One region of the Peribacillus sp. ACCC06369 genome, then DNA from elsewhere that is predicted to be linked to it. Evidence: riboswitches for the same ligand, from Rfam matches in the RefSeq annotation. Region 1 holds a riboswitch; the other holds the start of a gene.

Region 1 (3,201 bases):
CAAACACCTGATAAAAATTGTTTTTTGAATCCATTCCATTTATTTTTAGCTTGATAATAAAAGTAAATAGGTAGTCCAATGGCAATGATGAAAACGACTTCTCCTGTTAATGGCCAACGCGCCCAGTATAAAGTAAGCGATGCAAAAACAAATCCACAAGGTGCAATAATAGAAGCACCTTTTAAGTGAAATGGACGGTTAAAATGAGAAGCAGTACGTCTTAAAGTTGCCAATGCAACTGGCCCCATGATATACGAAATAAGTGTAGCAACTGAAATCACTTCAGCAAGTACGCCCCATCCGCGGAATAAAAATAAAAAGATAAAACATACGCCTAAGTTTAATAACATCGCTGGACGAGGAACACCATAAAGTGGATGTAATGTACCAAAGATATTCGGTAAGTACCCATTTTTCTGCATTCCATAAAGCATTCGCGAAGTTGTAGCTGTATAAGTGGCACCTGAACCAGACGGTGATACAAACGCATCTACATACAATACAATCGCTAACCAGTTAAGGCTAAGAGCAATTGCCAAATCTGCAAAAGGTGAATTAAAATTCAGTTGACTCCATCCGTTCACAATCATAGACGGATCGATTGCACCGATAAAAACAACTTGTAAAATAACGTATATAAAACCTGCAATTAGAATAGACCCAATAACAGCAATTGGTATAGACTTATTCGGCGACTTCGCTTCTCCTGCCATATTAACGGGACTTTGAAATCCGTTAAACGCAAACACTATACCAGAAGTAGCTACTGCTGTTAAAACGCTTGCCCAACCATATGGTGCGATTCCTTGAGAACTTGTAAAGTTTTCACCATGAAATCCAGCAAAAAATAACGATCCTGCCATTACACCTGGAACAATTAATTTAAAAATAGTAATAAATGAATTTGCCTTAGCAAAAAGGTTAACTGTCCAATAGTTGACGAAGAAATAGAACAATAATAGTAAAGAAGCTATGAATAATCCTTTGGTCGTTAAGATATTGTTATCAACTAAGGAATGAGACCATCTGGCCCATTCCCAAGGCCACGTACTCATATATTGTACCGAAGCAATGGCCTCAACGGTAATAGTCGAAGCGATAGAAATCCAGTTCGCCCACGCAGCTAAAAATCCAATAAAAGAACCATGCGAATATTGAGGATACTTAACCATTCCTCCAGCTTCAGGAAACATTGCCCCAAGCTCTGCGTAAGATAATGCAATAAATAAAATTACAACCATACCGATAATCCAAGAAAAAATAGCTGCTGGCCCAGCAATCTGGGCGGCTTTCCACGCTCCGAACAACCAACCTGAGCCGATAATAGAACCAATACCTGTCATAGTTAAAGCAAAAGTCCCCATCTTTCTATGCATATTACTCATCTCTACCTACACCTCTTCCTAGGAAAATAAAAAACACTTGATCTATTTATAGATCAAGTGTTTGCCCAGGCGCGCGGCTTATACTCTATATGCTCCCCCATGGTTCTCCATGTTGCGCCAGTTACATATAGGAAAATAGTTTTTTTATAGTATATAGGATTATTTAAAATTTCACAACACTTTAAAAATATTTATATTTTATATATAATCTTATTTATTTTTCGTAATTCCCTATCAATATTCATTTCAATTTGAATAAAATAGGAAAATCAAGGTCCAAAAAACAAACATTCGTTTTCCAGAACACATGCTACATTAATATAATCATTTCTCTTTAACATTATACTTAAAAATCTTTAAGAGCTTATATGCGCAAAATAAACCGTTCATATTTTACAAATTATATCCCAACAACATTTACATAAACTGTTCTTTTCTTCCTCAAAAAAAAAGCCATGCACAAGTTGGGGAAAATACCTGAGGGATGAAGATCTCTCTTTGTTTCGTCCACAATTTATACACAACTTTAATTAGTGACTATAATATTTAACTAATGTGAAACACACTCGGCATAGCTAGAGTGATGAACGTAGATTAAATTTCCAAATCTGACCATTATTATCCACATATGATGATTAGCTTCATGATCATCTTCACCTAATCCGTTACAAAATATCTTTCCTATCATTATCCCTTAATTATTACAATCGGCTAGGTATGACTTCGTTTTAACGGAACTGTTCCGGGAATAATTGCTTAACTCCGGTGAAGAATGGGAATTTCAATAGTAAGATTAATAGGTAAGAAAAACTAACCAATGGGTGGATTTGAAGAGAAATAACTATTATTAGATTTTACCCAACTATTATTAATCCTGATAGTCCTTTTTACAGTAGCAGTACTTCTATTGGTAAGAGAACTAAAGAAAAGCATATCACCTAACAAATTTTAAAATCATTGAAGAGAAAGTCGATTTAGCTGAATTACCCAACGAAAAAATTTTATATATTTTTGTTATTTTACTGAAATAAAAATATGAAGTATTAGAAAGTTTGAGCAGCTGACCTGTTACTTAAATTGAAAAAAGCTCTGTAAAAAGTTTCCTCTAAACAGAGCTTACCCACATATTAAAGTATTTTCACCAAGTCTTTTCTAGCACTCAAGCAAATACTCTCACCTAGATGATCCATTTGCTCCTCATCAGATAGGTTAACAACAATCTCCTGAGAGCCTGATACACACTCTACCACTCTTTTTGAACCAACAAAATGGACCTTTTTCAATTTAGCCTCAAACGTAATTCGATTTGGCTGAAAGCGACTTTGGGTAATTTTTAAGTGTTCAGGTCTTATTACAAGCTTTTTATCTGAATTCTTAACTTGGGAAAACTCTTTTAATAGATTTTCTCTATTCTGGCTTTCTAATAGATCCACATCTATTACATTCGTTTCCCCAATAAAGTCGGCAACAAAAAGAGTCTTTGGATTGTTATAGATTTGCTGAGGCGTGTCAATTTGTTCGATTCTACCTTGGTTCATAACAGCAATTCGATCGGACATGATTAATGCTTCTTCTTGATCATGAGTGACATATATGAACGTGATTTCGAATTGTTCATGAAGTTTTTTTAATTCAAATTGCATCTTTTTTCTTAGCTTTAAATCTAATGCTCCTAGTGGTTCATCTAGAAGGAGCACTCTTGGCTTGTTGACCAGAGCTCTTGCAAGTGCAACCCTTTGCTGCTGCCCACCTGAAAGTTGTCTTGGATATTTTTCCATGTGCTGCTGCAACCCCATAATTTCGATTATTTCGGTTG
Region 2 (3,201 bases), 1.2 Mb from region 1:
AGTAAGGAAGAAGTGGATGAGGTCGTGAATAGGGCACTGGATGCTGGCGGAAAGCCATTTAATGAAGCAATTGATCATGGTTTCATGTACGGTTGGAGCTTTAAGGATATCGACGGTCATTCTTGGGAAGTGTTCTACATGGACGAAAGCGGATTTAATCAAAATTAAATCAAATGAAAGACACAATCCTTCACTTAGGATTGTGTCTTTTTTTGAAGTTCGGTGCCGTAGGTTTATTCATAACAATACCGGGCTAATATCCTTCCATTCATAAACCAATAGATTTATTTCAGCGCCAGCGATTTTGATTTTTTCGGTTTTAAGCAATTCAGCACCAAATGCCTCATAGAAGTATCGAGATTTATTATCTTCAAGCACCTCGACGTAAATAGTCTTAAATCCCAGATCTTCGAATTTAAAGAATAGTTCTTTGATGAGTTTCTTACCTATGCCCATTCTTTGAAAGTTTTCGAGAATATATATCGCAGTTAAATCACCAGAATCCTCAGCCTTATTCGTTTCCCTTTTCCCTCCACTTATAAATCCTACTATTTTTCCCTCGTTATTCTCTGCTACATAAATATGATTCCCATCACTGGATATATTCTTTATCCATAAATCTTTCCTTTTCTCATACGACAGATTATCTAGAAAATCACTTGGTATTATATTTTCATAAGTGGTTCTCCAGCAATCCACATGGACTATTGCTATACCTTCAGCATCAGCAAGCGTTGCCTCTCTTACTAACATATTAATTCCCCCTAATTATCTTTTAGTTTGCTATACTTTCTGTGTTTTACTAATATTATCCATTTTACAACAAAGCTGTCCGAAATAGTCCAAGAATATCAACAGACACATTCAACAGTGCCTTTTTCCAACGAGTAATAGCCAATAATTAATTTCGTCGATATATTCCTAATTTCGGAGATAAAACGATAGATTTCGTCGATATATATCTAATTTCGGAGATAAAACGATTAATTCCGTCGATAAAGTTCTGGTGAGATGTGACTTCTTCAAAAAAAGAGATAAATCTTTAAAATGATATTGAAGATTGCTGAATAATTTGATAAAATAAAATAAATGAAAAGACTATGTGCAACTGGCGAAACACGGATAACCGTGAGGGAACACATAGTGTCGTAGCCGTTCGCCTGGGCAGAGGTAAGGGATTTTATCCCTTGCCTCTTTCTGTGTATTTACAGAGGATAGTAAAGGTTTAGAGAATGCAGATTTTTACGGATTCAAAATCTTGTCAATATTTTGAAACTTCAAAACTATCATAACCAAAGAGGAGCAAACAAAATGAGCACAGTACTTTTAGAAAAAGTCAAAACGATCAAAGCGTTAAATAATATTGCCGAAAGCGGGCTAAATGTATTCAACAAAGGCGATTTCAAAGTCGACAATGACAGTGAAAACCCTGATGCGATCGTGCTTCGCAGCTTTAACATGCATACTATGGAATTCGGCGATCAGTTAAAAGCAATCGCAAGGGCAGGGGCAGGAGTCAATAATATTCCGGTCGACAAATGCACAGAGCAAGGAATCGTCGTTTTCAATACACCTGGAGCTAACGCAAACGCTGTAAAAGAAATGGTGCTAACTTCATTAATGGCTTCATCTCGTAACCTGTTTGCCGGTGTGGCCTGGACAAAGACGCTGGAAGGCGAAGGAGAACAAATTCCAAAGCTTGTAGAAGCAGGAAAGAAACAATTCGTTGGTAAAGAAATCAAGGGAAAAACTCTTGGCGTGATCGGTTTAGGAGCGATCGGTGCACTTGTAGCGAATGATGCCCTGGATTTGGACATGGATGTCATTGGGTTTGACCCGTTCATCTCTGTTGATACAGCTTGGAACTTGTCCCGCAATGTACAACGCGCCATGACAATTGAACAATTGTTTGCAGAATCTGATTACATTACAGTACACGTTCCATTAACTGATGACACTAAAGGAATGTTTAACCAAGAAACATTTGGCATCATGAAGCCTGGCGTACATATCTTGAACTTCTCACGCGGCGAGCTAGTGAATGAAGCGGATATGGAAGCGGCACTTGAGAGCGGGAAAGTTGGCAGGTTCATCACCGACTTCCCGAATGAAAATGTGTTGAAAATGAAAAATGTCGTTCCAATTCCGCATCTTGGTGCCTCTACACTAGAATCAGAGGAAAACTGTGCCATCATGGCAGCTCGTCAGTTGAAGACCTTTTTAGAAACAGGGAACATCAAGAACTCTGTGAATTTCCCGAATACTGCCATTCCTTATACAGGAAATCGTCGTGTGGCAACTTTCCACGAAAACGTTCCTAACATGGTTGGGCAAATCACACTGGCTGTATCTGGCTTTAATTTGAACATCGCTGACATGGTTAACAGAAGCCGTGGGGGATATGCGTATACGATCATCGACATTGAGGGTGAAGTAAACGGCGATATCATTCCTGGTTTGGAAGCAAAAATCAAACAAATCGAAGGTATCGTCACAACTCGTATTATCTAATTGGTACCGGAAGATAGATGATAAATAGTGAAAGCCTCAATTCCTTTAAGGAGTTGGGGCTTTCTTTAGGCTTTGTTAATGTTTTTGAACAAAAAAAGCCACTTATTGTGGTGATCATATTAAACTGACTCACGTGTTGAGAACGAACTCAGCCTGGCTCGGGTTATGCCGTGCAGCTCGATACAGTCAGTAGAAGTCAAAACTTCTTCCATCACGAATTGTTTAAGATCGAACTTCTCCAAGATTAAAAATCTGTCATGGTTTCACTTCCGTTTCTTCTTCATAATGTACAAACAACATCAAGTAGATTGCGAATAGAAGATGCAAATAAAGTGGAATATTCTTATCGTTTTGAATGACAACAAATATGAAAATTCCATATAGCAAAATTGGAATGGTTAAAAGGATTCTGAGCTTAGTCACATGTCATCCTCCCATTTATCCTCAAATATTAATACATCAAGCATTTGAGCCACTTGAAAATCCTTTTCTGCAATTGCATTTATTAAACTTGTACAATTATTTTCCCTAAGAACATCTGCTAATAATTGTAAATCCATTGTCATTACTGCTGGTTTCATAGTGTCCCCCTTCTAATTTACCAAATATTCTGTCAGTTCTGTTATTACAATAGTATGAAGTACAGGGAAAATGCTGTCAATCAATATTCCATCTGTACTCATTTTGAGT

What was found. A riboswitch is a leader RNA that binds a small molecule or an ion and turns the genes downstream of it on or off. The one in region 1 is predicted to bind ZMP and ZTP.
Region 2: another riboswitch for ZMP and ZTP. It lies ahead of QUF78_RS21930 (phosphoglycerate dehydrogenase); the one in region 1 lies ahead of QUF78_RS16120 (glutamate/serine transporter AimA).

The regions. Positions count from the first base shown of each region.
Region 1 covers NZ_JAUCEN010000002.1:3,153,664-3,156,864, forward strand. Annotated here, with positions in the region: gene QUF78_RS16120 (glutamate/serine transporter AimA) at 1-1,385, opposite strand, end outside; ZMP/ZTP riboswitch at 1,442-1,520, opposite strand; gene QUF78_RS16130 (ABC transporter ATP-binding protein) at 2,513-3,201, opposite strand, start outside.
Region 2 covers NZ_JAUCEN010000002.1:4,323,612-4,326,812, reverse strand. Annotated here, with positions in the region: gene QUF78_RS21940 (VOC family protein) at 1-168, shown strand, start outside; gene QUF78_RS21935 (GNAT family N-acetyltransferase) at 238-753, opposite strand; ZMP/ZTP riboswitch at 1,095-1,173, shown strand; gene QUF78_RS21930 (phosphoglycerate dehydrogenase) at 1,312-2,511, shown strand; gene QUF78_RS21925 (hypothetical protein) at 2,767-2,934, opposite strand; gene QUF78_RS21920 (hypothetical protein) at 2,931-3,092, opposite strand.